3 regions of the Heyndrickxia sp. FW510-T9 genome follow, and region 2 is predicted to be linked to each of the others. Evidence: predicted binding sites of a transcription regulator. Region 2 holds the regulator's gene; each other region holds the start of a gene.
What was found. Region 2 encodes LexA, which represses DNA repair genes until DNA is damaged. Its sites were predicted from a motif close to CGAACATATGTTCG; they were not measured.
Positions count from the first base shown of each region.

Region 1: a site for LexA is predicted at 2,136-2,149, ahead of uvrB (excinuclease ABC subunit UvrB). Genes of this name have one in related genera too.
Region 3: a site for LexA is predicted at 8,031-8,044, ahead of parE (DNA topoisomerase IV subunit B). Genes of this name have one in related genera too.

Region 1 covers NZ_JBYSWK010000002.1:170,071-181,173, forward strand. Annotated here, with positions in the region: gene uvrB (excinuclease ABC subunit UvrB) at 1-1,866, opposite strand, end outside; gene AC3WJF_RS02145 (CsbA family protein) at 2,253-2,501, opposite strand; gene AC3WJF_RS02150 (HD domain-containing protein) at 2,568-3,212, opposite strand; gene phoU (phosphate signaling complex protein PhoU) at 3,539-4,195, opposite strand; gene pstB (phosphate ABC transporter ATP-binding protein PstB) at 4,245-5,018, opposite strand; gene pstB (phosphate ABC transporter ATP-binding protein PstB) at 5,044-5,874, opposite strand; gene pstA (phosphate ABC transporter permease PstA) at 5,897-6,781, opposite strand; gene pstC (phosphate ABC transporter permease subunit PstC) at 6,781-7,728, opposite strand; gene AC3WJF_RS02180 (phosphate ABC transporter substrate-binding protein PstS family protein) at 8,004-8,912, opposite strand; gene pnpS (two-component system histidine kinase PnpS) at 9,194-10,966, opposite strand; gene AC3WJF_RS02190 (response regulator transcription factor) at 10,969-11,103, opposite strand, start outside.
Region 2 covers NZ_JBYSWK010000070.1:2,137-13,239, reverse strand. Annotated here, with positions in the region: gene AC3WJF_RS21480 (methionine gamma-lyase family protein) at 1-1,193, shown strand, start outside; gene AC3WJF_RS21475 (MDR family MFS transporter) at 1,274-2,701, opposite strand; gene AC3WJF_RS21470 (MarR family transcriptional regulator) at 2,857-3,324, opposite strand; gene AC3WJF_RS21465 (MerR family transcriptional regulator) at 3,896-4,300, shown strand; gene glnA (type I glutamate--ammonia ligase) at 4,375-5,709, shown strand; gene AC3WJF_RS21455 (hypothetical protein) at 5,865-6,029, shown strand; gene AC3WJF_RS21450 (hypothetical protein) at 6,219-6,458, shown strand; gene lexA (transcriptional repressor LexA) at 6,518-7,138, opposite strand; gene yneA (cell division suppressor protein YneA) at 7,306-7,629, shown strand; gene AC3WJF_RS21435 (YneB family resolvase-like protein) at 7,640-8,287, shown strand; gene AC3WJF_RS21430 (DUF896 domain-containing protein) at 8,390-8,620, shown strand; gene tkt (transketolase) at 8,748-10,754, shown strand; gene AC3WJF_RS21420 (polysaccharide deacetylase family protein) at 10,909-11,103, shown strand, end outside.
Region 3 covers NZ_JBYSWK010000029.1:3,800-14,902, forward strand. Annotated here, with positions in the region: gene AC3WJF_RS14675 (nucleoside phosphorylase) at 1-220, opposite strand, end outside; gene glpK (glycerol kinase GlpK) at 455-1,945, opposite strand; gene AC3WJF_RS14685 (staygreen family protein) at 2,112-2,582, opposite strand; gene AC3WJF_RS14690 (YybI family spore inner coat protein) at 2,641-3,399, opposite strand; gene parC (DNA topoisomerase IV subunit A) at 3,537-5,981, opposite strand; gene parE (DNA topoisomerase IV subunit B) at 5,987-7,957, opposite strand; gene AC3WJF_RS14705 (CoA-binding protein) at 8,241-8,654, opposite strand; gene AC3WJF_RS14710 (purine/pyrimidine permease) at 8,760-10,031, opposite strand; gene AC3WJF_RS14715 (glycosyl hydrolase family 18 protein) at 10,085-11,103, opposite strand, start outside.

The DNA.
Region 1 (11,103 bases), on a different contig from region 2:
ACGTTCTTGCTTTGTAAGCTTCCTTGATTTTTCCTTAGGAGTATATTCTTCTTGCTCCTCTGCTGCGTGTGTCGCACGTATCACATCACGAATATCCTTTTGAATCGTTTTAGGCGTAATGCCGTACTTCTCATTATATTCTTCTTGAACGGAACGCCTGCGTTTTGTTTCCTCAATCGCTTTTACCATCGAATCCGTCATTCGATCTGCGTACATAATTACTTGACCGTTTGCATTTCGAGCAGCACGGCCTATGGTTTGAATAAGAGAGCGCTCAGATCGTAAAAATCCTTCTTTATCAGCATCAAGAATGGTTACTAATGATACTTCCGGAATATCCAAGCCTTCCCGAAGAAGATTGATACCTACCAATACATCATATTTTCCAAGACGAAGATCGCGAATGATTTCAATTCGTTCTAACGTCTTTACTTCTGAATGTAAATATTGAACCTTGATACCAACTTCCTTCAAGTAATCCGTTAAGTCTTCAGACATTTTCTTCGTTAGGGTTGTAACAAGAACCCGTTCATTCCGTTTAACACGATCATTTATTTCTCCCAACAGATCATCAATTTGTCCTTCAATTGGTCGGACAACGATATTTGGGTCAAGTAATCCTGTTGGTCGAATAATTTGCTCGACCATTTCAGGTGTATGCTCTAATTCATATGGACCAGGAGTTGCAGAAACAAACACAATTTGATTCACATGATCCTCAAACTCAGCAAATGTAAGCGGACGATTATCTAGTGCTGATGGTAAACGAAATCCATGGTCTACAAGCACTGATTTTCGCGCTTGGTCCCCATTATACATTCCGCGAATTTGCGGGAGTGTCACGTGTGATTCATCTATAACTATCAACATGTCTTTCGGAAAATAGTCCATTAAGGTGTAAGGCGTAGATCCTGCCGGGCGTAATGTTAAGTGTCTGGAATAGTTTTCAATTCCCGAGCAAAAACCCATCTCTCTCATCATTTCAAGATCGTATCTTGTTCGTTGCTCCAGTCGTTGCGCTTCTAATAATCTGTTATTCTCATGGTATTCTTTTAACCGTTCTTCCAATTCCTTTTCGATGTTTTCAATCGCAATGCGCATTTTCTCCTCACGAGTAACGAAGTGGGATGCCGGAAATATAGCAACATGATCCCGGTCTCCGATAATTTCACCTGTTAGGGCATCCACCTCGCGAATGCGGTCAATTTCATCACCGAAAAACTCGACACGCATGCAATGTTCATCACGGGATGCCGGAAAAATTTCAACTACATCTCCTCTGACTCGAAATGTTCCCCGTTGAAAATCGATATCATTTCTTGCATACTGAATATCCACAAGCTTCCGGAGCAATTGATTTCGTTCTATTTCCATTCCGGTTCGTAAGGAAAGCACCATTTCCCGATATTCCTCAGGCGAACCCAAACCATATATACAAGAAACACTGGCAATAATCACTACATCATTTCTTTCGAATAATGAAGATGTAGCGGAATGCCGCAGTTTATCTATTTCATCATTTACGCTGGAGTCCTTTTCGATATATGTATCCGTTTGTGGAACATATGCCTCAGGTTGATAATAATCATAGTAGCTAACAAAATATTCGACGGCATTATTAGGAAAAAACTCTTTAAATTCACTATATAATTGACCAGCTAATGTTTTATTATGAGCAATGATTAATGTTGGCCGATTTATTTCTTTAATCACATTCGAGATCGTAAATGTTTTTCCTGTCCCAGTTGCTCCAAGCAATGTTTGATACCTTTTACCAGCTTGAATTCCCTCGACGATTTGCTTTATCGCTTCCGGCTGATCTCCCTGTGGTGAATATTTTGAAACAAGCTCAAATTGTTCCTTCATGCCAAAGCCTCCCATCCATACTAGAAATATATCTATTTAAAGGCTCTTTTCGACCTGGTAATATTTCAAACTAAAATTAATAGTCTAAAATAAATTTACCAAGTAATTTGAATTGAGTTTTTCGAAAAGATGCCCCGTCAATATATTTAGAACGGATTAGGCAATTATTCGAAATTTAACAATCTATGCGAAAACAACCTTGTGAATTTTCCATTAATAATCATAGTACTTATTTTACCACAAACATGAAGTTTTTAACCACAAAAAAGCGAACAAATTTTCGGTTTTATTTTTTCAGGTGGAGAAAGTGAGTAGAACTTTCAATGAATAGAGGCTGTTCAGTAGGAAAGCAAAAAAACGCTTAATGCAAAAAAAGAATTAAAGCATTAAGCGTTTTGATTTGGATGTTTTTTTTGTTTTCTTGGGCCCATTTTGGCAGAAAAGAAATAGCCGGCGGTTAACGAGGCTGCATCTATAATATACAATGCCTCTGTATGAGTATACCCCTTGTAGACAGACGCAACTATTAAAGCTACCGTTAATAGAAGACCAATAATCTTACTATAAGTAACCCTAGCAAAAAAGACTACTAATATTCCCGGCAAGAAAATGGCAGCAATAATTTTTCCGATCATATTCATTCCTCCATATAATTCACTTTTATTATCATAACGAAAAAATGGTTAATGTAAAAGCGGAATTTAGTCGGATAAGCTAGCTTTTATGATTTTTTTAGTAATGCTATTCAATTCACTATGCTCAATAAACTTTTCATTCAGCATGTCAGGTAAAATTTCTTTTAAAAAATATTGGACACTTATCATTTCTTTAAACTGTAGAATAGTCATTAACGATTCTTCATAGATTTCTTGAAATAAGCTTTCTGGATTGCTTTTTTGGATTTCACCAAAGGATTCATAAAGTAAATCAACCTTATCGGCAACAGATAATATTTTCCCTTCTAACGTGTTATCCTTCCCTTCCTTAAAGCGCTCTAAATAAATGGATTGCAGTTCCTGCGGAAACTCTCTTAAAACAAACTTTTTAGACATTTGCTCCTCTACTTGGCTAAATAAGTCCCGCAATTCTTTAGAGGCATATTTAACAGGAGTTTTTATATCACCTGTAAAGAGTTCATTATAATCATGATTTAAAGCTTTTTCATATAAAGACTTCCAATCTACCTGGTTTCCCGCTTGTTCCTCAACTGTACCAAAAAATTGAGCAATTTTTGTTACTTTGAAGGAATGACTAGCAACAGAATGATCCTGAAATTTAAATTTTCCTGGACAGCGGTATAGCTTTTCAAGATCCGATAAGCTTTTAAAATATTGATGAACACCCATTTATATCATTCCTATCTATAAATATTTCTAGTGATTGTATCAAAAATAATATAACCTCATCAAGTGTTGATGAGGTTAACTTTTATTATGTGTCAAAAATAGATGAACTGCACGAAATTATGTTTGAACTGTACGAATTCAATTTTTAACCGCATGAAATGGTTAATGAACTGCACGAATCAGGACTAAAGTACTATAAAAACAACAAAAACTTTAATGAACTACATTCGCTGGCCAAACAAGCCACCTGCTCGTCTTTCGTTGCTATTCGTCTCTCATATATGCTTGCTTCAGTAGGTCTGCCAACATTTACATACCAGTTTGTTTTATTTATTTAGATCTATTAAAGAGCCTGTTTTTAAATAGACGATCCACTCGCAAATATTCGTTACATAATCCCCGATTCTTTCTAAATGCTGTGCAACTAATAAAAGATGGGTAGCCTGGTTAACCCAAGCCGGATTTTCTTTCATAATATCCACTAATTCTATGAATATTTCTGCATAATATTGATCAATGCGATCATCTTTTTGCGAAACTGCAATGGCTGCATCGCGATCTAATTCTACATAGGAGTTAAGCGCATCATGAACAATTTCTTTGACCAATTCAGCCATCCTCGGTATATCAATTAATGGCTTTATATACGTTTCATCTTTTAGACGGATAGTTGATTTCGCAATACTTACTGCGTGGTCACCCATTCGTTCCAAATCTGCTGATACTTTGAGCATCGTCGCAATCCTGCGTAAATCTGTCCCTACCGGCTGCTGCGTAGCAATTAATTCAAAGCATTTTTGCTCTATTTTCAATTCAAGTTCATTTATATTTTGGTCATCCAAAACTACTTCTAAGGCAAGGTCAGGATCCTTTTCCACTAAAGATTTAATTGCCTTATAAATTGCTTCCTCCACTAAAAGACCCATCTTTAATAAATTTTCATGTAGCTCTGTTAATAGATCCTCAAAAATACGTCTAGCCACCGTCATTTCTCCCTTCGACTGAAAACGTGTGATTTGTTTTTCCCCTTACTTAACCAAAACGACCAGTAATGTAATCCTCTGTTTGTTGTTTTTGCGGATTTGTAAAAATCGTCTTTGTTTCATCAAATTCCACTACTTCACCATTTAAGAAAAAGGCTGTTTCATCTGATACACGGGCAGCTTGCTGCATACTGTGAGTAACAATCACGATCGTATATTTCTCTTTCAAATCCAAAATAAGCTGCTCTATTTTTGATGTTGAAATAGGATCAAGTGCTGATGCCGGTTCATCCATCAATATTACTTCCGGCTGTATAGCTAAAACTCTTGCAATAACTAGACGCTGTTGCTGGCCCCCTGATAATCCCATTGCAGAGGTATTCAAGCGATCTTTCACTTCATCCCAAAGGGCAGCAGCTTTTAAGCTTTTTTCCACAATTTCATCTAAGATCCTCTTGTTCTTTGTTCCATGAATCCGCGGACCATATGCAACATTATCGTAGATAGACATTGGGAATGGATTTGGCCGTTGAAAAACCATACCAACCTGCTTACGCAAATCAACCGCATCTACTTTGGAATCATATATATTTTCATTTTTTATGAAAATATTTCCTTCTACACGAAATCCAGAAATTAAATCATTCATGCGATTCAAGGTTCTTAAGAATGTAGACTTCCCACATCCAGACGGACCTATCAAAGCTGTAACTGCCTTTTCTTTAATATTTAATTGAATATCTTTTAACGCTTTAAAATTATCATAATAAACATTTACCGAATCTGTTTGAATAATCGAAGTTGCGGAGGCTGATACTGTCATTTTTCTCTTCACCTACTTTTAGAAGTTATCCAAAATTCCCTGAGACATAATCTTCAGTTTGTTTTTGCATTGGATTCGTAAAAATATCCTTTGTTGCACCAAATTCAATTAGTTCTCCCATGTAGAAAAAGGCTGTATGGTCTGAAATCCGAGCTGCTTGATGCATGCTGTGTGTAACAATAGCAACCGTAAAATCATTTTTAAGCTCTGTAATTAGTTCTTCTATTTTCCCTGTTGAAATTGGATCAAGGGCTGATGCTGGTTCATCTAAAAGTAGGACATCTGGTTCCATGGCAATAGCTCTAGCAATGCATAAACGCTGCTGTTGGCCACCAGATAGATTTAAGGCTGAACGATGTAAACGATCCTTTACCTCATCCCAAAGTGCTGCCTTCTTTAAGCTTTTTTCAACAATCTCTTGAAGGACTCGTTTATTTTTTTCACCATGGTGCCTTGGTCCAAATGCAACATTTTCAAAAATGGACTTAGGAAATGGATTCGGTCTTTGAAAAACCATCCCAATATTTTTTCGAACTTCAAATATATTTACTTTTGGGTCATTTAGATTTATTCCGTTATAGAGAATTTCCCCTTCGATACGACAGCCTTGAATTTCGTCATTCATTCGATTGATGCTTCGTAAAAAAGTTGATTTACCGCAACCTGAAGGTCCAATAAGTGCAGTAACCTGATTTTTATAGAAAGGCAGTGAAACATTATGAATTGCTTGGTTCTTTCCATAAAAAACATTAATATTTTCCGTTCCGATTGCTAACTCTTTTGGTTTTTCTATTGGATTTTCATCCACTATATATATTGAAGATTTCTTTTCCTTTTTTAATACTGTGGAAACCATAATATCGTTCTCCTTCCTACCATTATGAGGATGTCATCCGTTTATATAGTAATTTTCCAAACCAACGTGCACCTATATTAAAGACTAAGATGACAATTACTAGAAGTGCGGCTGCACCACTTGAAACAGCAGCAACATCGGGCATAATTCCTTCACCGTTAATTTTCCAAATATGAACAGCAAGTGTTTCTGCAGGTCTTAATGGATTGAGTGGTGATGCAGGACTTAATGGATTCCAATTTGTAAAATCTAGCATAGGCGAACTCATTCCGGCTGTATAAATTAGAGCAGCAGCTTCACCAAAAACCCTACCTGATGCTAAAACAACCCCAGTCACAATACCTGGTATAGCGGCCGGAACTAGTACATGCTTAATGGCTTCCCAGCGTGAAACACCTAATGCTAACCCTGCTTCTCTTTGTGTACCTGGTATTGATCTAATAGAATCCTCTACTACCCGTACCATAAGTGGAAGGTTGAACACGGTTAAAGCAAGTGCCCCAGAAAGGATGGAAAATCCCCAGCCCATATACATAACGAAAAACAAAAATCCAAAAAGTCCTACAACAATGGATGGTAACGAGGAAAGAACCTCTATAGCAGTTCTTAAGATTGTTGTAAAAGCGTTTTTCTTCGCATACTCAGCCATATAAATCCCTGCACCTAATGAAAGAGGGATGCTGATAACCATTGTTAACACCAAGAGATAAAAGGAATTAAATAATTGAGGTCCAATTCCTCCTCCTGCCTGCACTGCCTGTGGCGGAGAAGTAATAAAATGCCAATTTATATGTGCGACTCCTCTTATAACAATATATCCAAGCAACCCCGCTAGAAGGATAACAATGAACGCAGCGATTAAATAAAAGGCTGCAGTTGCAATACGGTCTGCTAATTTTGCATTCATTAAATGGACCTCCCTCTGCCTATCATTCGAACGATTAAAATAAAGAATAAAGACATAAATAGTAAAACGAGAGCTAGAGACCAAAGAGCATTATTTTCAACTTGACCCATAATGGAACTTCCCATCCCCATCGTTAAAATACTTGTTAAGGTTGAGGCAGGCTCTACTAATGAATGAGGCAAAATAGCCGCATTACCAATAACCATTTGAACAGCTAATGCTTCACCAAAAGCTCTTGCCATTCCGAATACAATTGCTGTCAGTAATCCTGGTCGGGCTGTTCTTAAAATAACACGATAAATAGTTTGCCAGCGCGTCGCTCCTAAAGATAGCGATGCTTCACGCAATGAATTAGGCACCCCTTGAATAGCATCAACGGAAAGACTTGTAATCGTTGGTAGAATCATGACTGATAATACAATCGTTCCTGCTAAAATTCCAAATCCACTACCAGAAAAAGCATTTCTTAGAAAAGGAACTACAATAGACAAACCTACAAATCCATAAACTACTGAAGGTATCCCAACTAAAAGCTCAATCACCGGCTGCAGAATTTTTTTGCCGAATTTCGGTGAAATCTCTGTCATAAAGACAGCAGCACCTATAGATAAAGGGGCACAAATAAGTGCGGCTAAAAAAGTAACTGCAAAAGATCCTATTATTAAAGGAAGTGCACCGATTAATGGTTTTCCTAATTCATCCACTTTCCCCGGTGACCAATCCTTTCCTGTAATAAAATCAATAAAACTTCCGTGGTTCACAAAAAATGTACTAAGACCCTTTGTAGCCACGAAAGAAATGATGGAAATAGCGACTAATATCATGATAAAGACAGACGAAAAAGTAAGAATTCTGCCTCGTCGTTCTGTCCAAAGCTTAGTTGTTGTGTTCCAGCTTTTTTCTGCCATTTTTACTTCTTTTACTTCCAACATGCTTTCCCCTTTCATTAGAGGTTATTAGAAAAGCGCAAGCGCCGCAGCTCTAGCGTACGGATTTCGTAGTCTTCGACTGAGATAAAGGAAACCGTGCTCGGTAGTTCACGAGCTATTGAAAATTGAACTACCATTTTCACCTGATGTTGACTTATCGTAGGGAGGAGACGTAGAAATCCGCTAGCCGATAGGCGCTGGTGAAATTTGAAGTGCCAATTTCACTTGGAGCTAGACATTTAAAGAACATCAGACCCATTCATCATTATTCGATGAAGGGGTCTAATCTTACCTTATTTTGGAGTTACATTTCCTTGTGCATCACGTTCAACTTTCATTCCTGTCATTGGAATATATCCAAGCTGTGGAATAAGTTTTGTTTGGATGCTAGGACTTAACATGTAATCTAAGAAATCTTTAGCAAGTCCATTCGGTTCGCCATTTGTATACATATGCTCATAAGCCCAAATCTTCCAGTCATTTGTTTCCACGTTTTCTTGTGTTGGCTCTACTCCGTCGACTTTTAACGCTTGAATTGAATCATTGAAATATGAGAATGCTAGATAACTAATCGCTCCTGGAGTTTCGCTCACAATTTTTTGAACTGTCCCAGATGATTCTTGTTCTTGTGCTTTTACTGGAGTTGCGCCATCTAATGCCATTTTTTCAAATACTGCTCTTGTACCAGAGCCTTCATTACGGTTGATGATGACGATTTTTTGATCTTTACCGCCAACTTCTTTCCAGTTCGTGATTTTTCCAGTAAAGATATCGATTAATTGTTGCTTCTTAATATCTGTAACACCTACACCTTTGTTTACAACTGGTCCCATACCAACTACTGCTACTTTATGGTCAACAACTTTACTTGCATCTACATCTTTTTCTTCTGCAAATAAATCTGAGTTACCGATATCAACGGCACCTTCGACAACTTTACTTAAACCAGTTCCACTACCGCCACCTTGAACGTTTACAGTAGTTCCGGCATTTTCACCCATATATTGACTAGCTGCTTCTTCTACAAGTGGTTGTAACGCAGTAGATCCAACCGCAGTAATTGAACCGCTAACTGCTTGATTATCATTTTTATCATTTGTAGTTGAAGCATTAGATTTTGAAGAATCGTCGTTTCCACATCCTGCTGCTATAAAAGCAAACATTAATAACATTCCTAGCATTGCTACTAACCTTTTTCTCATTTTATTAGTGCCCCCTAGTTATTTTTTCTTACAAGATTAAGATAATACTAGGGTGTTAACTTGGTATTAATGAATTGTTAAGAGTTTGTAAAGATAGGTTTTAATAAATTTTCAAGAGAGGCATTCTTTGAATGGCACAAATATTATGATGAATGGCACGTAATGAAGATGAAACAGTCCGAAATTAGTATTAAATAGCCCGAAATTGATCCTAAACGGCACGTTTTAGGACTAAAGAACTATATTCCCCACCAAAAAAGACTGCCTAATTTAGACAGCCTTCATGGTTGTTTTTTCGGTAATGTAATAATAAACTCGGTTCCTTTTCCTTCTTTACTATTCACAGCAATCGAGCCGTGATGGGATTCAACAAGATGCTTTACTATCGCTAAGCCAAGTCCAGTACCTCCTAAATCACGTGATCGTGCCTTATCGACTCTGTAGAAACGTTCAAAAATTCTTGGCAAGTCTTTCTCTGCAATCCCAATCCCTGTATCTTTAACAACAAGCTTTACATTTGTATCTGTTTCATCCACTTTTATCTCAATAGTCCCATGCTCAGGTGTGTAAGTTATGGCATTGGCGACTAGATTTAAAATAATTTGTCGGATTCGATCCTTCTCAGCTTCTAAGAACAGCATCCTGCGCTCTGGAAGGATTAAGATAATCTCTTTTTTATACACTTTTTCCTGCAATGTTGCCACTGTTTCCTCTATTACCTCGATAATATTTAACGCTTCCGGATGTAATGGAAGTCGATGCTGTTCAATTTTTGATAAATGTAAAATATCCGCAATTAAGCGATGTAAACGATCACTTTCGTCATAAATGATTTGCAAAAAGGATCTGCATAAATTTTCATCGTACATCGCTCCATCCAGCAATGTTTCGGCAAATCCCTTTAATGATGTCACAGGTGTTTTCAGTTCATGGGAAACATTCGCCACAAATTCACTGCGCATTTTTTCAAGACGTCTTATTTCCGTAATGTCATGAAGAACTGTAATGACCCCATTAATATCTCCATTAACACCTACTAGCGGTGCGAGATGGGCATCCAAAATTCTTTCCTTAGGAAAATAAATATATACTTCCTCATGGAGTTTCATGCCTTCTTTTAAGGATCGCTCGATTAATTGACTTAACCCAAAGTTTTTACCCGCTTCAATATGTAATTTTCCTTTCAGTTCAGAGCTTTCCGTGCCAATGATTTGTTCCATTGCTGGATTGACAAGCGCAATTCTTCCATTTGGCTGAATCAACATCACGCCGCTAACCATATTGGTTAAGACGCCGGATAATCTCTGTTGATTTTCTTGAATCTCATCCATTTGTTTTTGCAAGCTAATCGCTAGAACATTTATAGCATTTGATAGTTGTTCAATTTCACCCGATGTTTTTAAGCGGACTCTACTGCTATAATCTTTTTCCGATAAGCGCCTGGCAACATAGATGATTTCTTCAATTGGTCGTGAAATGCCCTTTGCTAATTTTATTCCGATCATACTGGATAAAATGAGCGTGACACCCATGGCTAATCCAAGGCTTATCCAAAGCTTCACAATAGCTTGTTCGATTTTCCCTAGTGTATATGCTGCACGAATTACCCCAATAATCTTATGATTCTGGTGAATGGGGATGGCTACGTACATCATATTAAAGCCTAACGTATGACTAAATCTGACGGATTCTCCAAATGATTTATGTTTTTTTACAACATTTTTAAACTCTGGCCGATTTGAGTGATTTTCCATATCTTTCGGATCATCTTCGGAATCTGCTAAAACCTGACCAGAAGTATCAATGATGGTGATACGTGGTTGATTTTTCGCGTAAAAACGCTGGATTGTTTGCTGCATAGATGGATTATTGCTAGATAACGTAGACACATCAATCACCTTCGATACTAAATTAGCATCCTGTAGCAATTGTTGCCTCGTCATGTCCATATATGTTTTTTTCATCATATCCGCAATAAAAAATCCCATTCCGAGTAAAACAAAAAACAATAAGATTAAAAATGTTAGTGAAATACGAAGCCAAAGCTTTTTCATAATTAATTACCTTCCATTTTATAACCGAAACCTCTTATCGTTTTAATATACTGGGGTTGTTTTGTATCTTCTTCAATTTTTTCACGAAGATGGCTAATATGCACATCGACGATACGTGTATCACCGGCATAATCATA
Region 2 (11,103 bases):
CGATACATCATCAAATAGATAAAAGTGTGGATGAGAATCAATATAGGGTCCTACAAGGCTTTCAAAATCAACGTGTGAGCGATACACACTTTATTCCTTCAACTGGATATGGATATGATGATATAGGAAGGGATACATTAGAAAAAATATATGCAGAAGTGTTCGGGGCAGAAATGGGATTAGTCCGCCCCCAAATCATTTCTGGTACCCATGCTATTTCCATCGCATTATTTGGCATCCTTCGTCCAGGTGACGAATTACTTTATATTACAGGTAGACCATATGATACGTTAGAAGAAATTGTCGGAATACGTGGAAGCGGAAATGGATCTTTAAAAGAGTTTAATATCCAATATAATAGTGTTCCTCTTATGGATAATGGAAAAGCTGACTTTTTCGCAATTGAACAAGCCATTAAACCTAATACAAAGATGATTGGCATACAAAGGTCTAAGGGATATGCAACAAGACCTTCTTTTACAATAGACGAAATTGAAGAAATGATTATTTTCTTAAAAAACATAAAACCAGATGTGGTGGTTTTTGTTGACAACTGTTATGGAGAGTTTGTAGAAACAAAGGAACCGTGCCATGTTGGGGCGGATATAATGGCTGGGTCGTTAATCAAAAATCCCGGTGGAGGAATTGCCAAAACTGGCGGATATATCGTTGGAAAAAAAGAATATATTGAATCTTGTTCCTATCGAATGACGTCCCCTGGGATTGGGGCAGAAGCTGGAGCTACATTATATAGTCTTCAGGAAATGTTTCAAGGTTTCTTTCTAGCGCCACATGTTGTAGGACAAGCTTTAAAAGGGGCAGTGTTCACTTCTGCCATACTCGAGAAATTTGGTATGAATACTCATCCTGCCTGGAACTCATACCGAACAGATTTAATTCAATCTGTTCAATTCGATGATCCAGATAAAATGATTGAATTCTGCCAGGCTATACAATTTTCTTCACCAGTCAACTCTTATGTAACACCGTATCCAAGCTATATGCCTGGTTATGAGGATGATGTTATCATGGCTGCAGGTACATTTATTCAAGGAGCAAGTATTGAACTTACTGCTGATGGACCAATTCGGCCACCATATACAGCTTATGTTCAAGGTGGATTGACGTATTCTCATGTAAAAATTGCCGTCTGTTCCGCATTAGACCGTTTGATGAACAAAGGGTTAATATAATGGATCACCGAAATGATGTTCTCAGACTGTAGACTATAATCTCCGAAAGCATTTCTAATAAAAAACCTGCGCTCGAATGTTCAAGCGCGGGTTCTTTTTATTGCATTCTTTTTATTTGTGAGAAATAGACTGGGGATGAAGATTACCGCAAGGACAATGGCGGATACTAAGAATCCGGCATGGTAACCTTTCAAACCACCCGCAATCGTTGGTTGCGCATCCTTTATGACAGTTGCTACAACGGTGGCGATAGCAGCTGAACCAAAGCTTGAACCAAGGTTTTCAATAATATTTATACCGACACCTGCTTCTGGAAGTTGTTTGCTGTCAAGTCCTGTATAAGCGTCACTCGTCAACGGAAGCATAATTCCTCCAAAACTGGTACCACGGATGAACAATACGATGGAAATCCAAATCATACTTGTTTTATCGGTGATGAAGATAAGTGGAATAGATCCGATCAGCGAAAGAACAAGGCTAGCCATAACTACGTATTTCGCACCGATCTTATCAATCATTTTTCCAATCATTGGCCGAGTAATGAGCATCCCAATTCCTTGAGGGATTAACGCAAGCGCTGCTTCAATTGCCGTGAAATGACGGAGATTTTGAAAGAACAATGGAAGTATTAACATTGGTCCCATGACGGCAATATTCGCTAAGAACAAACCGATGCTTGATGCTGTGAAGCGTTTGTGTGAAAACAAATCCATTGGAAGCACAGTTTGATTCTTTCTAATACGATTATATACTGGGTAAATTACTGCTAATACAAGACCAATGCTCACCCATAGGATTGTTTCGCTGTTGTTAAATGATGTATGATCCGCAGCTTTTGTAATTCCGTAAATCAATGCCGCACTCATTAAGGACAAATCGATAATCGCAAAAACATCGAGTTTACTATCCTTGTTGAATGGTTCAAAGTCTGGAATAGTTTTCATCATAAGTGGTGCAGCAATTAAAACGATGAACACATTGATGAAGAAAATCCAATGCCATGATGCACCTTGAACGATAAAGCCACCGATTACAGGTCCTAAGATTGGGCCGAATATCATAGGTGTACTAACGATTGCCATAACTTTCCCAATATTTTCTGGGCCAGCTGTTTTAACCAAGAGTGTTGACATGAGTGGAGTTATAATTCCAGCGCTAAATCCTTGAAGCAAACGAAAGAAGATGAAGCTGGAAATGTCCCAACTAATTCCAGTGAGAACAGAAATTACACCAAAGGCGATGACTGCTCCGACGAAGATTTTCTTTCCGTTAAATTTGTTCATTAGCCATCCAGATATTGGAACTGCAATTGCGAGGGCTAAAACATATCCTGTAATGGACCATTGAATGGTAGCTAATGTCGTATTGAAATCCTTTGTTAGTTTATCGATGGCGATGTTCACCATAGTTGAATCAAGCATTGGAGCAATTGCTCCAAGTGCAATAGCCCAGGCAGCCGTGAGAATTTCTTTTGGTAATCCTGGTTCTTTTACTTTATCTATTGACATATTAATCTCCTCTTAGAAGTAATCGTTTGTTTCCTTGTCAACAAAAAGATAACATAGTTTTGCTTCTTCGTCAACAAAATAATGACAGTAAAAAGGCAGCTCGTTCTCGATAGAGTCCGTCTGCCTGTGGTTTTATTACTTAAATTTATTCCGATTTAATTAATATCTATTCCTTGTTTCTTTATTTCTGCGTCCAAATGCCTATTATACATTTCCACGAAGCTAAGCATACTGTCGAATTGTTCTTCGGTTACTTGTTCAAATACGATTTTATCCCGTTCTTGAAACTCTTTGTGGAGTTCCTCGTGGATTGTATAAATTACTTTCCCTTGCTTGGTAAGCCTAAAATATATTTCTTTCTTGTTATCCGGTTTTTGGTAGCTTTCGATAAGGCCTTTTTTAATAAGCTTCTTAGTTAATTTACTTATGGCACCTCTAGTCATATAAAGGGACTCTGCAAGTTTTGTCACATTGGTATCTCCATTTTTTTCAATAGATTCGATACAATGTACCTCAGAAGGCTTATAACCATTGAGACTGTCTTCCATCATAGGTTTATTAAGCCAAACCATCTTGTTGTATAAGTCCCTGAAATTCATTATGAGCCGTTCTTCTTTGTTCATGGCCACTCCTCCTACCCGTTGGTGCATTATCAATATTATAAGATTTTTGTACCTATTCAACAATATTAATATAATTATTTTAGGAATTGAGCTATACGTGAAAAAGGAGAACGGAAAGCGTCTAAGCGTTCATTATACAAACGCTAGTTATCAATTGGTAATAATTGATGAAATAAACCAATCCACCAACGACAAGCGAGGCAAGTGTCAAGATATTTGCAAAAGATTGTAGACTTAAATCTACAGTCTTTTTTTATAAAAAAGCCAACAAATACAAGAATGCCAAAGAGTTTCGCCTATGACGAGTAAACATTCTACTGTTCCAAGGAACTATTTTTTAGTTTGTATCTACAGAAGAACTTGTACCGAAAGATCATCATGTCCCTAAAGTGGACAAACGAATTGATTTTGAATTTATTATACAGCACATTGAATCACTGTACTGTTAGGATGTAAAAATAGTGAAAACAATTACTTATATTTTTTCATGTTAGAAATTCTAACATCATCTTGACATATTTAATAACACAAAGTATACTCATATTATTCGATGGAGGAAGGAGAAATCAAAATGAACAAAAAAGAAATCCGTCGTTCCATGCCCATATTACCAATTAGTACAGTTATGCAATTAACTGAGCTCTCGGCGCGCCAAATTAGATATTATGAAGAACATAAATTGATCTCTCCTTCTCGAACTGATGGTAATCGCCGCCTTTATTCTTTAAATGATGTTGATTTACTTTTAGAGATTAAAGAATTTTTGGAGCAAGGAATTAATATGGCGGGAATTAAAAAAATCCTGACAATGAAAGTAACAAATGCAGAACAAGAAATAACTCAGCCATCAGATGAAAACAAAGTTAGTATTTCCGACGAACAAATTCGAAGAGTACTTCGTGAAGAAATGCTGCAAGCTGGACGATTCCAACGTACATCCACGAAACAAAATGAAGTTCCGAGATTTTATCATTAATACAACTTTGGTTTAGTGTTAGTATTACTTTTCTGAAAAAAATTAATTTTTTCCATGTAGGGGGATTGTTCACATTGTCAAAATATAGCCGTGAAGATATTATTCGTATCGCTGAAGAAGAGAACGTAAAGTTTATTCGTCTCCAATTTACAGATATTTTAGGAACAATAAAGAATGTTGAAATTCCATCAAGCCAGTTAGGAAAAGCTTTAGATAATAAAATGATGTTTGATGGTTCTTCCATAGAAGGATTTGTTCGTATCGAAGAATCAGATATGTATCTATTTCCAGATTTAAATACATGGGTAGTTTTTCCTTGGACTGCTGAAAAAGGAAAGGTTGCTCGATTAATTTGTGATATTCATAATGCGGATGGAACTCCTTTTGATGGAGATCCACGAAATAACTTAAAAAGGGTCCTTAAGGAAATGGAGGAATTAGGATTTACTGACTTCAATCTTGGACCTGAACCAGAGTTTTTCTTATTCAAATTAGATCAAAAAGGTGAGCCTACACTTGAATTAAATGATAATGGTGGTTACTTTGATCTTGCCCCCACAGATTTGGGTGAAAATTGCCGTCGTGATATCGTACTTGAATTAGAAGAAATGGGATTTGAAGTAGAAGCATCGCATCATGAAGTAGCTCCTGGGCAACATGAAATTGACTTTAAGTATGCGCACGCATTAAAAGCATGTGATGATATCCAAACATTTAAGTTGGTAGTTAAAACAATTGCTCGTAAGCATGGGCTGCATGCAACATTTATGCCTAAGCCATTATTTGGAGTAGCTGGTTCTGGAATGCATTGTAACCTATCGTTGTTCAAAAAAGGTGAAAATGCTTTCTACAATAAAAAGGGTGAACTTGGATTAAGTGATGTCGCTTATCAATTTATTGCAGGTATTATCAAGCATGCAACAAACTTTACTGCCGTAACCAATCCGACTGTTAATTCATACAAACGATTAGTTCCTGGTTATGAAGCACCTTGTTATGTAGCGTGGTCTGCACAAAATCGCAGTCCTCTTATTCGAATTCCTGCTTCTCGCGGTCTAAGTACACGCGTTGAAGTACGTAGCGTAGATCCAGCAGCAAATCCATATTTGGCTATGGCAGTGTTATTAAAATCAGGCTTAGATGGCATTAAAAATAATTTAAAAGTACCAGCTCCGGTTGATCGCAATATTTATGTGATGAATAAACAAGAGCGGGAAGAAGCTGGAATTGTAGATCTTCCATCAACACTTTATCAGGCATTAGATAATTTAAAGTCGGATGAAGTAATGGTTAGTGCGCTTGGAAAGCATATTTTGGAACATTTCCTTGAGGCGAAAGAAATTGAATGGGATATGTTTAGAACGCAAGTCCACCCTTGGGAAAGAGAACAATATTTAAACATGTATTAATAGAAGAACCCCTTGATACCAGCACTATTAAGGGGATTTTTAATTGGTTAGAAAATAAAAAGATATTTGCATATATATTTTAGAACTCTTATTTGTTTTATTTACATTTTATTGCTTTAACTACAAATACTATTTTTAAAAAGGAGTGAGATTGTGTGAAATGGAATGATGAAGCGGCTCCAAATAATAATTTACCTTCTGAGGTACTTCAATCCTCCAAGTTTGTTTCTACTAAACAAAAGGATCATGCGTTTTCGGAGGAACTCTCGGACGGAGGAGAAAGGGATAAATTTATCAAAAAACAATCCATGAAGAAGTAATGAAAGCACCTATGATGGTGCTTTTTTCTTTGGATAAAAGTTGGAAATTGGTTTAAAAAAAGGATGAGATATGAAAATAATCCAATCATTTTTAAAAATATAAATAAAATATATTAAGAGAAAAGATATTCATGAAGGTAATGGGGACGAGCATAAGATATATCATTAGAAAATCGGAGGTGGTGTAAAGTGTTTGAGGTATATGATGTTGCCATTATTCCGTTAATCCTTGGTGTGGTGGAGCTGTTTAAGAGGGCGGGATTTCCTAAAAAATATTCACCGTTCATTGCTGTAATACTCGGACTCTTATTTGGAATATTTTATTTAGGCACTAATATAAAACAAGGAATTATTGTTGGTTTAATGCTTGGTTTATCTGCAAGCGGATTATATAGCGGAACAAAAAACATGACAAAAAGTGATAAATAAGTCTACTAAAAATAATTTAACCCAAAAGGATAGGATATTCCAACCTTTTGGGTTTTTATTTAATGAATTGCTTGACGATATAGTCCAATTACTTTTCCTAAAATAGTTACATTCGGTAATATAATTGGTTCCATTGTAGAATTTTCCGGCTGTAGACGAAAATAATTCTTTTCTTTAAAAAATCTTTTAACAGTGGCTTCATCTTCTTCTGTCATAGCCACAACGATGTCACCGTTATTTGCTGTTTGCTGCTGACGGACAACCACATAATCCCCGTCTAGAATACCAGCCTCAATCATACTTTCTCCAACGATTTCTAACATAAATATATTCTCGTCAGAAGGTGCTAGATGTTCCGGTAATGGGAAATAATCTTCGACATTTTCTATCGCTGTAATTGGCATTCCAGCTGTTACTTTCCCGACAAGAGGAACATTCACAATGTTTTGCTGAGGAATCGTATCATCTAAATTAAGAACTTCTATTGCTCTTGGCTTTGTGGGATCTCTACGAATTAACCCTTTACTCTCAAGCCTTGATAGGTGACCGTGTACGGTTGAACTGGAGGCTAGTCCAACTGCCTCTCCAATTTCACGAACGGATGGTGGATAGCCTTTCATTCTTACTTCCTGTTTAATGAACTCCAAAATATCTAGCTGTCTTTTTGAAAGCTTTGTCATATATAACACCTCTACAATCGAAGATTCGACTATTTATTAATTTAATTATATCATTACCTTTTTAATTATACAAACATAAGTTCGAAAAAAATGTTGACATCAAACATGCGTTCTTATTATACTTAAAACAATAAAACGAACATATATTCGAAAAAAGGGGATATCTTATGTTGAAATTATGGAAAAATTATTCATATGCTATTATTCTAGTTATTCTTTCATTATTGCTTGGACTAACAATGATCATTCAATTAGATGACCGATCCAATTCATACGAACATATTATTGTATCTGAAGGTCAATCGTTGTGGGAAATCGCAGATACATATAGAATGGAAAATGGAATGTCACAATTAGATTTCATAAAATGGGTTCAAGATGAAAATAATTTAAGCACCACAAATATTAAAGAAGGACAGACAATTGTAATACCAATAAAAATTAAAAATAAAGTTGAAAAGGTAACACAATTAGCTTCTGAAGCAAAGTAGGTAAATTAATATGAATGCAATTATTTATTGTCGAGTTAGCACTACGAAACAATCCCAGGAAACATCTTTATCTCGCCAGGAAGAAGAGTTAATTTTGGCTGCGAAAGAATGGAACTTAAAGATTGTTAATATTATCCACGATCAAGCAAGTGGGTATGATTTAGATAGGCCGGGAGTACTAGAAATGCTTGATAATATAAAAGACAAAGAGATAGAGTCGATTATTGTGCAGGATGAAACGAGAATAGGGAGAGGAAACGCCAAGATTGCTTTACTTCATTGTCTAAAAAAAGAAAATGTGAAAGTATATTGTTTAGATAATAATGGTGAACTAGAGCTTTCAGACTCAGATTCTATGGTGTTAAATATTGTGAGTATGGTCGAAGAATACCAACGCAAATTACATAACTTGAAAATTAAACGCGGGATGAAAAGAGCGGTGGCAAATGGGTATCATCCTGAAAATAATTTGGAACGGAATGGAAATGTATTAGGCAGAGAAAGAAAGAGTATTCCAATAGAAGAGATTGCGCGATTAAGAAATAATGGACTTACATTTGCGGAAATTGCTGCCACATTGCGCGGCTTTGGTTATAATGTTTCAAAAGCAACAGTACATAGAAGGTTTCAAGAGTTTTCGCAAGAAGAAAAGCTATAGTTTAAAAGAGTCCATTCTTGATAAAGGACTCTTTTTTTAGTAACATAACTCTTATTAAAGTAGGGTTGATTTATTTTCATCCTTCTAAAAAGGAGTAAATTTATGCTTTCAAAAGAAAAAATATCAAGAATAAATGAACTTGCAAAAAAGTCTAAAGAGCAGGGGTTAACTGTTGAAGAAGCGAAAGAACAGTCTAGACTTAGAAGAGAATATTTAGAGTCTTTTCGTTCATCTATGAAAAACACGATAGAGACAGTTAGAGTTTTTGATCCAAATGGAGAAGAAGTTACACCTAAAAAATTGCGAGACCTGCAAAATAAAAAGCTACATTAAGGAATATTAATGTAAACCTTTTTTAATATATTTTTAAAAATTATATGGTAATTTATTGAGTTAATATGCTAAACATAAGATAATATGTAATTGAATGTTATTTTTTTATTAGAAAGGATGCATAATTTTGTTTGATAATACAGATCAATTATCGGTAACAACTATTCGTACACTATCAATTGATGCAATCGAAAAGGCAAATTCTGGTCACCCCGGGTTACCTATGGGTGCTGCCCCAATGGCATACACTTTATGGACTCGATTTATGAATCACAACCCTAAAAATCCAAAGTGGTTCAACCGCGATCGTTTTGTTTTATCTGCTGGTCACGGTTCTATGCTTTTATATAGCTTACTTCATCTATCCGGATATGACTTGAGTATGGATGAATTAAAAAATTTCCGTCAATGGGGAAGTAAAACTCCAGGCCACCCTGAATATGGACATACTGATGGAGTAGAAGCAACGACTGGTCCATTAGGCCAAGGTATAGCAATGGCAGTAGGGATGGCAATGGCAGAACGTCATATTGCTGGTGTTTATAATAAAGAAAATTTCGATTTAATTAATCATTTTACATATGCACTATGTGGTGATGGTGATCTAATGGAAGGTATTTCAAGTGAAGCTGCTTCATTAGCTGCACATTTGAAATTAGGTCGATTGGTAGTATTGTATGATTCTAATGACATTTCTTTAGACGGTGATTTGGATAAATCTTTCTCTGAAAGTGTGGAAGGAAGATTTAAATCTTATGGTTGGCAATATATTCGTGTAGAGGATGGCAATGACTTTGCAGAAATAGCGAAAGCTCTTGAAGAAGCAAAATCTGATGATACTCGTCCAACAATGATTGAGGTTAAGACTGTTATCGGATACGGGTCTCCAAACAAATCCGGAAAATCTGCAGTTCATGGTGCTCCTCTTGGTGCTGATGAATTAAAACTGACAAAAGACTATTATAAATGGACATTTGAAGAAGATTTCCATGTTCCATCAGAGGTTTATGACAGATTTAATGAAAAAATTGTTGATGCAGGAGCAAAAAAAGAAGAAGAATGGAATCATTTATTCGAAGGATATAAAACGAAATATCCAGAGCTTGCAACACAATTAGAACAATCGTTAAACGGTGAACTTCCTCAAGATTGGGATAAGGATATTCTAGTTTATGAAGAAGGCAAAAGCATTGCAAGCCGTGCATCAAGCGGTGAAGTTTTAAATGCCATCGCAAAAAATGTACCTACCTTTATCGGAGGGTCAGCTGACCTTGCCGGATCTAATAACACGATGATAAAAGGTGAAAAGGATTTCACACCGGATTCTTATGATGGTAGAAATATCTGGTTTGGTGTTCGTGAATTTGCAATGGGCGCAGCTATGAATGGTATGGCTCTTCATGGTGGATTACAAGTATATGGCGGAACATTCTTTGTGTTCTCTGATTATTTACGACCAGCTATTCGCCTTGCAGCGTTAATGAAATTGCCTGTCACATATGTATTTACTCATGATAGTATTGCAGTTGGTGAAGATGGGCCGACACATGAGCCAGTTGAACAATTGGCGGCTCTTCGTGCAATGCCAAATATTTCGGTAATTCGTCCGGCTGATGGCAACGAAGCAGCAGCAGCTTGGAGAATAGCATTAACATCTAAGGACAGACCTACTGCATTAGTACTTACACGTCAAGGGTTACCAACATTAAAATTAACTAGTGCAAAGGCTCAAACAGGTGTTGATAAAGGTGCGTATATTGTTTCTCCTTCTGAGAAGACAAATGCGGATGTATTGCTGCTTGCTTCTGGATCTGAAGTGAATCTTGCTGTAGCAGCTCAAAGTGAACTTCTTAAAGAAGGAATCGATGCCTCTGTAATCAGCATGCCTTCATGGGATCGCTTTGAACAACAAAGTAAAGAATATAAAGAATCAATCATTCCGAAAACTGTAAAGAAAAGATTTGCTATTGAGATGGCTTCTCCATTTGGATGGGATCGCTATACTGGAGATGAAGGAGAAATCCTTGCAATTGATGGCTTTGGCGCTTCTGCTCCAGGTGAGAAAATTTTGGAAGAATACGGATTCACTGTTGAAAATGTTGTTGGCCGTGTAAAAGCTTTACTTCAAAAATAAGAAATCAATCTAACAAAAAGCACGCATTTTATGCGTGTTTTTTGCTTAAGGAATGATTTATTTTAATAATATTTCCATTTATTAATAAACATAATAAGTGATAATTTAAGGGAATCTAAAGTAAATGACTCTTTGTATAAGAGAGGATTACTTTATGAAAAAAATATGGATATTCTTCATAATTTTTATAACCATAACACTTTTTGAGCACGATATAGTATTTTCGAAATCGACCATGAGATTCGAATTTGAAAAATCTGGTGATGCCATTTGGAATACAAGAACATCAAAAAAAATCGTTGCCTTAACCTTTGATGACGGTCCAGATCCATTATTTACTCCACAAATC
Region 3 (11,103 bases), on a different contig from region 2:
TACCTGCCGATGCACCTCCGATTCCAGTTGAAGTTACTAAAACGGGCAGTCCTTTATATATACCTCTGATAGTTTTATATTCTCGGTTGTATGCCAATACCTCAGGATTCTCTAGAAAATTCGCTACTTCATCGACTCTTGCTGGATCTCCTGGTAATAGAGCATATGCCTCACCATGTTCTTCTCCGATTCTAATATGGGGCTGTATTCTATTATTCATCAATCTAATTCTCCTATTAATTTTTTACTTATATTTACCATAAATATATATCAATATAAAAATGAATACTAGATAAATTTTCTAAGTATTTTTATCAATCTGAAATCTCTAGTTTCTAATTCGATTTTTCCCATTTTGGATCAAAGCAATATTGCTAGAGTATTTTTGTGCAAATCGCTTGTTAATGTTGTTGTTTTGTTATTATTTCAAGCTTCCTTCTAATATTGAATTATTCTATTTAAATGCAATGGCCGCTTGAACTGCCTTTTTCCATCCATCATACAGTTCTTCTTTTTGTAACTCATCCATTGTTGGTTCGAATTTACGGTCCATATGCCATTGAGATGAAATTTCTAGTTGATCTTTCCAAAATCCAACTGCTAAACCTGCTAAAAATGCAGCGCCAAGAGCTGTTGTTTCATTTACTGCCGGCCGCTCTACCGCTACACCTAAGATGTCACTTTGAAATACCATTAGAAAGTTATTTTTTACCGCTCCTCCATCTACACGTAAAGTTTTTAACGAAATATTTGAATCCGCTTCCATTGCAGTTAGTACATCCCTTGTCTGGTACGCTAGAGACTCTAATGTTGCTCTTATAAAATGCTCTTTCGATGTACCACGTGTGAGACCAAAAACCGCTCCACGTACATTACTTTCCCAGTAAGGCGTCCCTAAACCTACAAACGCTGGTACAACATATACTCCATCCGTTGAATTTACTTTAGTTGCGTATTGTTCACTTTCGCTTACATCTTGGAACATGCGTAATCCATCACGTAACCATTGAATGGCAGACCCCGCTACAAAAATACTTCCCTCTAAAGCATATTCTACTTTCCCACCAATACCCCAAGCAATCGTTGTTAATAAACCATGTTTTGATTTGACAGCCTGTTCTCCCGTATTCATAAGCATAAAGCAGCCTGTTCCATACGTGTTCTTTGCCATCCCCTTCTGAAAACATGCTTGACCAAATAATGCCGCTTGTTGATCACCAGCAATGCCTGAGATAGGCACTTCTTGGCCAAAAAAATGAGCAGATGATGTTTTTGCGTAAATTTCTGAAGATGGGCGGACATCCGGAAGTAGAGAAATTGGTACCGATAATATTTCAAGTAATTCTTCATCCCATTTTAAATCATAAATATTAAACAATAATGTCCTTGATGCATTGGAATAATCGGTAACATGTGCTTTGCCCCCTGACAATTTCCAAACTAACCAAGTATCAATTGTTCCAAATAACAGCTGCCCTTTCTCTGCTTTTTCTCTTGCTCCATTTACATTATCAAGTATCCATTTAATTTTTGTACCTGAAAAATATGCATCAATTAACAAACCCGTTTTATCTTTAAATAAATCGTTGTATCCTTTTGCTTTCAATTCATCACAAATATCGGAGGTCTGTCTTGATTGCCATACAATAGCATTATATATTGGTTGACCTGTTTCTTTGTCCCAAATGACAGTAGTTTCTCGCTGATTCGTTATGCCAATTGCCACTATTTGATTAGGTTTGATTTCAGATTCTGAAAGTACCGAGGCAATAACTGCAAGAATGGATCCCCAAATTTCATTTGCATTATGTTCAACCCAGCCGGGCTTTGGAAAGATTTGTGTAAACTCTTTCTGGGCTACATGGACCATATTCCCTTCATGATCAAATATTATTGCTCGTGAACTCGTAGTTCCTTGATCTAGTGATAAAATATACTGTTCCACCGCTTTCCCCTCCCTTTACAATTCTATGATCGTTTATATATTTTTCTAAAAACTTACTTCCAAAATAACATGACCAATAGTATTAATCTATTAAGAACATAAAAAAACATGAAAAGTTTATAAAAAACCTTGTCATGTTCTATGTTTTCATAATTTATTTCCTTCACTAATTGACAACAGCTTTTAACAGGTATTGTCTTGGTGTACCTAGATGAAGAGAACCTTTGAATTCTGGTAATGGTGTATCAAATTGAATGGTGATTGGCGCATCTAAAAGCAATGGATAGTTTTTAAGAAATTGAATATCCGCTGTTACAAGTAAACGAATCAATTCAGGTAGTTCTTTTTGATATATCATATAGCGCACCTGTGTAAGTCTCACATCGTTTTCTGACCCATTCATTTTTATTTTTCCTTTAAGAGCATATTCCCCCATAAGTGTTATCCATTCCGCATGAAGAATTTCAGTAACACTGGAGCCAGCTTTTTCAACAGTGAAGTGATTGCTAATTGATAAAAATAAGCTCTCAGTATATTCGGATTGTGATAATGTATATTTTCGTCCCTCTAATGGGTAAAAGGCTGTTGCTGGAGGTACAATATTAATGGAAAATGTTTCAGGTTTTGATTCACTCATGAAAAGCATCCCCCTTCATCTATACTTAACTTAGTATATGATACTTGCCTATAAACGGTTACCTACTACCCCATTTAGTCTTTATTAATTGCCATTTTCCATTTTCAAAGTACCAGGTAACTTGCAAAACACCTAATAAATCTGCATGGGAGGCTCCACTAATTTGTCTGTAAGACCGAAGTCCATATCCTTTTTTGCCTTTTACTCTAACCGTTTTATATACAGACACTGGATCAATCATCAGTTCGGTTGGTTCATTTAACTTTCCGTTGTCCATATATAAACCTAAGCGAATATAATCATTTTTACGTTTTGCCAAATCTAGATGAATAGTTTCTTTTGTTTCAGGAACAGTAATCAACGCTTTATAATTATTTTCAAATAGCCCTTGAAGGTTTAAAGATGACGGTAATGACATTTTATCTAGTTGAGAATTTTTAACTGTATCCAAGCGATAGTTATAAATCCCACCGCTCCCACCTGTTGCGCTTGAAACTAACATGTCTTTTATTCCGTCATGATTTAAATCGACGAACTTGATCATAGGCTTAAAACCTGGCGAATAATTTATTTTAATCGTGGATTGATCAGGAATAATAATTTCTGACCAAATTTTTTGATAATGGGAATGACTTTGTTGATATGGAATCCCTTTTAGAATAATTTTTTCCTTCTCTCCATCTCCATTAATATCCTCTTTATATGTTTTAATTATGGTGCTTGCAGGGGCTGACTCTTCGCCAGCGTAAGTAATCGCAACGGTTGTAAAACTCAGCATGAAAAAGGCTGTAATTGCGAGTAAATATTCTTTTTTCATCACTTTTTAACTCCTTTTTCTCCGATTGTTACTATTATTAGCAAAATGATTGAAAGTATGTAATATTTTCCTCTCAAATACAGTTCATACTAAAAAAGAACTTGCCTTCAAATAATTGGCAAGTTCTTTTTTTATAACTAATTCTTTTCATTTTCTTTTTTGCTGGATGATTCTTTCCAAATGGCATTCGTTACGCCGTTCTCCGATTCATCAAAAATAAAGGAACCATTGGAATAACGATCATTTGCTCGCATTTCCACTATATTCATTTGTTCGTTATTATTTTTTTCTGTTTGAATGTTCATGATATCACTATTTTCTACTATATCCATACCAGCAATCCGATGCGGATTATTTTTCAATTCTCTTAGCATGACAACCCCGCGTTTTGCTCTAGTTGTTTTTTCAAACTCTGACATTTTCATTTTCTTTATTGCCCCTCTTTGGGTTGCGATAAAAATGAATTCTTTTTCTGGATTTGATACGATTTTTCCAGAAACCACATAGTCTTCGTCTTTTAAATTGATTCCTTTCACACCGGCAGCTCTTGCTCCTACGATATTGACTTCTTCTTCACTAAACCACAAGCCGTAGCCAATATGTGTAGCAATGAATAAATCCATTTGCCCATCCGTTAAATGAACATCGACTACTACGTCATTCCCTTTTAAATTAATAGCAACTAATGGTTTGGAGTATCTTTGTGCATTATACTGATTTAATTCTGTCTTTTTGACCATTCCGTTTTTTGTTACGAATAATAAGTACTGAGGAGCAGAAAAATCCTTAATGGTGAGTACCTTAATGATTTGTTCGTCTCTTTCGATTGGTACGATATTAGCAATATGTTGGCCAAGGTCCTTCCAACGAATATCTGGTAATTCATGTACTGGACAATATAAGTAATTACCTTTATTCGTAAATAGTAAAATAACCTTGGTGGTATTAATCTCTTCTTGGAATAACAAGCGGTCTGTATCTTTAATAGCGAGATCAAGACCATTAGAAGCAGTATAGGAACGAATACTTGTCCGCTTCACATAACCATCTTTTGTTACCGTTACCATGACATCCTCATTAGGGATCATAACCTCAAGATTGATTTTTATTTCTTCAATTTCATCCTCTATTTTCGTTCTGCGCTCATCAGCATATTTCTTCTTTATTTCTTGTAATTCTTTTTTGATTACTTTTAGCAGATTTTTTTCACTATCAAGAATGGCTGTTAATTCCTCGATTTTCTTATTTAATTCCATTGCTTCCTTCTGAAGAGCTGTAATATCAGTATTAGTTAAGCGATAAAGCTGCAAGGAAACGATAGCTTCGGCTTGTGGCTCTGTAAAATCATATTTGGCAATTAAGTTATCCTTAGCATCTCGTTTATCTTTGGAAGCACGGATGGTAGCGATTACTTCATCTAAAATGGATAGAGCTTTCATAAGTCCATCAACGATATGCTGGCGATCCAACGCTTTTTGTAAATCAAATTTCGTTCGTTTTGTAACGACGTCCTTTTGATGTTCAATATAAGAGTCTAAAAGCTCACGAATACCAAGCAATTTTGGACGACGATTGTGGATTGCAACCATATTAAAGTTATAAGATACTTGCAAGTCTGTATTTTTGAATAAATAGTATAGGACACCTTCAGCATCTGCATCTTTTTTTAATTCAATAACTATACGAAGTCCAGTACGGTCTGTTTCATCGCGAACTTCCGAAATTCCTTCTACTTTGCGATCCAATCTAAGTTCATCTATTTTCTTAACTAGATTCGCTTTATTAACTTCATAAGGTATTTCGGTTACGACAATTTGCTGTTTTCCACCACGCATATCCTCAATGGAAGTTTTGCCGCGGACAATCATTTTACCTTTGCCTGTTTCGTATGCTTTCCTTATCCCATCAATTCCTTGAATGATTCCGCCTGTTGGGAAGTCGGGACCTTTGATAACGGTCATTATGTCCTCTATCGTACAATTAGGTCGTTCAATACGCATAATGGTCCCGTCTATTACTTCCCCAAGATGATGAGGAGGTATATCTGTTGCATATCCGGCTGATATTCCGGTTGATCCATTTACTAATAGATTAGGAAACCTTGCTGGCAGAACAGTTGGTTCTTTCGATGTATCATCAAAGTTTGGAATGAAATCAACCGTGTCTTTATCAATATCAAGTAAAAGTTCAGACGCGATTGCGGAAAGACGTGCTTCTGTATAACGCATTGCAGCAGGCGGATCCCCATCAATACTACCGTTGTTTCCGTGCATTTCCACTAGAACATTGCGAACCTTCCAATCCTGACTCATCCTAACCATTGCATCATAAACAGATGTATCCCCATGTGGGTGATAATTACCGATTACATTACCGACTGTTTTAGCCGATTTTCGGAAACCTTTATCTGCAGTGTTTCCCTCAACATGCATCGCGTATAAAATACGTCTTTGTACTGGTTTTAGACCGTCCCTTGCATCGGGAAGGGCACGATCTTGAATAATATATTTACTGTATCTTCCAAAACGGTCTCCAATTACTTCTTCCAAAGGTAAATCTTGAAAACGTTCCACTGTTGTCATTAGATCTATTCCCCTCCTTCGACAGTAAGATTTTCATTCTCTAATATGCTTTGATCTTCTTCAAGACCAAAAGCAACATTATTTTCAATCCACTTTCGTCTCGGTTCTACTTTATCCCCCATTAGGGTAGTTACTCGACGTTCCGCTCTTGCTGCATCATCAATGCGCACACGGATTAATGTTCTTGATTCCGGATCCATCGTAGTTTCCCATAATTGGTCTGCATTCATTTCTCCAAGACCTTTATAACGTTGGAGCATATAGCCTCTTCCAACTTTTTTAATGGCAGTTTGTAATTCATTTTCAGTCCACGCATACTCGATTACCTCTTTTTTACCGCTTCCTTTACTTACTTTGTAAAGAGGTGGGAGAGCTATATATACTTTTCCAGCATCTATTAGAGCACGCATGTAACGATAGAAGAAAGTAAGTAACAATACTTGTATATGAGCTCCATCCGTATCAGCATCGGTCATGATGATTACTTTGTTATAGTTGACATCATCCACATTAAAATCCGGACCCACACCGGCTCCAATAGTATGGATGATCGTGTTGATTTCTTCATTTTTAAAAATATCCTGAAGCTTTGCTTTTTCTGTGTTTATTACTTTTCCACGAAGCGGGAGTATGGCTTGAAAACGGCGGTCGCGTCCTTGTTTGGCCGAACCTCCAGCGGAATCTCCCTCAACAAGGTATAACTCATTCTTTTCTGGATTTCGTGATTGTGCAGGAGTTAACTTTCCTGACAAAATACTATCTGATTTCTTTTTCTTTTTGCCGCTACGTGCTTCCTCACGAGCTTTTCGTGCCGCTTCACGGGCTTGGGCAGCTTTTATTGCCTTTTTAATTAATAAGTTACTGGAATCAGGATTTTCTTCTAAGAAATAGGCTAGATGCTCGGATACAACAGAATCGACAGCTGAACGTGCTTCACTTGTACCAAGCTTTCCCTTCGTTTGTCCTTCAAATTGCAAGAGCTCTTCAGGGATACGTACAGAAACAATCGCTGATAGCCCTTCACGGATATCGGTTCCTTCTAAATTCTTATCACGTTCTTTTAAAAGGCTAACTTTCCTCGCATATTCGTTAATCACACGAGTTAAGGCTGCTTTAGCGCCAGCTTCGTGAGTACCTCCATCCTTAGTACGAACATTATTTACGAAAGAAAGAATGTTTTCTGAAAATCCGTCATTAAATTGGAAAGCAAATTCTACTTCAATTTCACTTGCTTCTCCCTCAATCATGACAACAGGATGAAGAACATCTTTTCCCTCGTTTAAATATTCTACGAACGCTTCAATTCCATTTTCGTAATGAAACGTATCACTTTGTCCGTAACGCTCATCAATTATTTCTATTTTTAATCCCTTTAATAAAAATGCGGATTCTCTTAACCGTTCGCACAGGGTATCGTAATTGTACGTAGTCGTACTAAACATCGTTGGATCAGGTTTAAAGTGAATTTTTGTTCCTGTCTGATTGGTTTTCCCGATTTTTTCTAACGTCGTTTCGGGTTTACCTCCATCTTTGAATCGTTGCTCGTATACATAGCCGTCACGCTTTATCGTTACAACCAACCATTCTGATAAGGCATTTACGACAGATGCACCTACACCATGTAATCCTCCAGATGTTTTGTATCCGCCTTGTCCAAATTTACCGCCAGCATGCAGAACAGTAAAAATGACTTCTGTTGTTGGTTTGCCTAATTTATGCATTCCGGTTGGCATCCCGCGTCCTTTATCATCTACACTGATACTATTGTCTTTATGAATTTTGACAATGATATGATTCCCATTGCCAGCTAGTGCCTCATCTACGGAGTTATCAACAATTTCGTAAACAAGGTGATGTAAACCACGGGCATCTGTTGAACCTATATACATCCCTGGGCGTTTTCGAACCGCTTCAAGGCCCTCCAACACCTGGATAGCATCATCATTGTATTCAAATATATTCTCTTTCTTACTCACAAAAAATTCCCCTTTCAACAACACTGCTCTCTATCTCTAGGTACAATCATTATTTATTAGAGAAACGACAGAACAAACATTTGTTCGTTAATCATTATAACATACACCAAATAAGCGTCTATGAACTATTTTAGCGATAAATTCCTATTTGGCAAATGCTCTTTCCATAAACTTAATTGATTTGATCATTTCTTATGTATTCATTTTACGAGAATAAACGTATTAGTCTTATATGAAGAAAAAACAAGCGTACAAAAAAATAATACGCTTGTTTAAAGAAAAATCATTTTGTTAAAGCGTGTTCTACTTTAATACAGCGATCCATTACTACCGTATATCCTTTTTCTTTTAGAAACTGATATGCTTCTTCATTTTCAAGGCCAAGCTGTGCCCAAAAAACATCAGCATCGATTTCGGAAAACTCTTTCGCTATTTCAGGCAAAAATTCTGATCTGCGAAACACATTGACAATATCAACGTGTCCTTTGATTTCTTTTAAGGAAGAAACTGCTTGGGTTCCTAAAACATTATTGACGGAAGGATTAACAGGAATAATTTCATAGCCAGCCTTTTGCATCGCCTCTGACACCATATAAGATGTTCTCTCTGGATTATCACTTAATCCTACAACTGCAATGCGTTTTGCCTTTTTTAAGATTTGCTTGATTTCATCTCTGCTTGGATTTTCAATGGACATCCTAAAACCCCCCATAAGTCTTTTTATTTTGTCTAGCTCCGTCGCCTATCGGCTAGCGGATTTCTTATAATGGTAAGCTTTTCTATGAAATCCTGCAACTTATGATTATCTCTTTTGCCATCTTAAATATTGTTCAGTTAAAATGGCAATGATTGTTCCTAATACTAATCCGTTATTTACGAGAGACCCGATGAACGCCGGTAGCTTAACGGTGGCTTCAGGGGGCAAAAACATTGTTCCGACCCCGACCATTAATGCGATACCAGCAGTGGTATAAGTAATTTGCCGATCGGTTGCTTTTTCAATTTCTGATAATGCAAGCCCGATCATTTTTGTGAAAATTACAAAGGTTACTGCATATCCAACCGGTGCTGGAAGTGCTGACATGATATTCATGAGAGGTGGTAACAACGAAATAACGGTAACGAATACAGCACCTATGATAAATGGCTTTATCGATTTAATGCCTGTTTGTGCAACAAATCCCGCGGAGCCAGAAATTGGTACAGATCCAATAGCAGAAAAAACACCTCCAAGAATTTGGTTGAAACCAGAAACGAATCCAGAGCGTTTATAGTTAACACTCTTTTCAGACGTCCCTTTAATAACCTCTTCCATAACACGAATGGAAGCAATCATATTTGTTGTTAATAATATCGTAATAAATAATGAAGTGGTAAGAACGCCTACATCAAAGGTCGGCATTCCGAAATGAAATAATCTTGGAAACGATAGTATTGCATGACTGCTCGGAACCTTAGGTGCAAGACGGAAAATGATAAAAAGGACCCAGCCTATCAACAGTCCGAATATTATCGAGAATTGACGTACCCATTGTATATTTACTTTCCCGAGATAGAACGTTACAAGAATGATAACAATACACAAAATGGCAATAGATGGTTGAATATGGGCTTGTTCCTCTGATAATCCTAGCATTCCCTTAATAAACGAACCGCTTAATTGTAGGATTAGCAAAAAAAGATAAATAAATGTCACCGTTGGCGTAAAAAGCTTAGCTAATCTTTCAATTAACCCAAAGGCAGAAAGAATAAAGAATACAATTCCGCTAAAAATCATTCCGCCACAAAGGGCATTTAATGTTGCGATGCCAGAGGAATAAATGCTCCCTACAAATCCAGCATAAATAGCAAATACACTCCACCATAATCCAGCCGGTCCTTCGCTGACTGGGAGACGATGGCCAACGATCCCTTGCAATAGACCGGCTATTCCTAATACGAATATCGTCCTTTGCACAAATGCTGATGTTTCTACTGGATTTAAATGAAATAAATCAGCAATAGCGATAGGAGCTGCAATTGCTCCAGCAATCATAAAAGCCATCCATTGGATGGCTGACAGAAATGTTTTCATAACATAAAACCCCTAACTAAAATAATCTACATTCCTAATCTACAAACACTATATTATTTTTGATTATAAGCAGATAGACTAGATTTGAGTGAAACCCAGGCATTTTCATCTGCAAAAACCCTTGCCCATGATGCAATTCCTGCTAATTGATAGTGTTCCACAATATCAACTCTTTTAGCTAAAGAATATTCATCCTCCAACCACATTTTATACGTAGTATGGGTTTTTGGTTCAGTATACTCTACATAATGTTGTCCACTTTCAGAATCCATCAGTACTTTTAATTTATGTTCCTTTATCCAAGCATTTGCTTGATTCATAGAAAATGTACTGGAGGATATCTCCTTTTTCCCGTCTTTCGATTGTTCTTTCCATAAACGTGTATAAAAAGGAATACCAAGAATGACTTTCTCGTTCGGAACTAACTTTAATATTGGCTGAAGACTAGTTTCGACCCATGGTAAACTTGCAACACTTCCTGCTACTTGTGAATTTGCCCAATGTTCATCATATGCCATTACAATGAGGTAATCAACTATTTTTCCTAACTTTTCCCGCTCATAAAATTCCGACCAGTTGCCTTTTGCGATGAATGTAATATCCATCGAAACATATTTATGATTAGAATGGAGGTAGGCAGAAAGTTCTCTCACAAACTCAGTAACTAGTGGTCCATCCTCAGGGTAAACATTTTCTATATCAATATTTATTCCATCTAAATGTTCCTTATTTGCGATGTTCACAAGCTGTTTAATGATTTTTTGTCTTTTTTCAATTGTACTGAAAGCAGCTTTTGTTAAATCTGGATTAAATGAATTTGAAAATAATGCCCACACTTGCATATGATGCTGTTTTGCCCATTTTATATATTGTGATGATAAAAGGCTCGATATTTCTCCGTCTTTATTTTTTAATAGAAACCATGTCGGAGAGACTATATTAACTCCAGGCATTTTCGGAAGCTGGGAAGGATCAGGTGTTTTTGTGTAGACTGCCTCCCAAGACAATTGTACAGGATTTGTGATGGCTGGTAAGCTAACTGTTTCTTTTGAAAAAGGGAATTTCACATGTA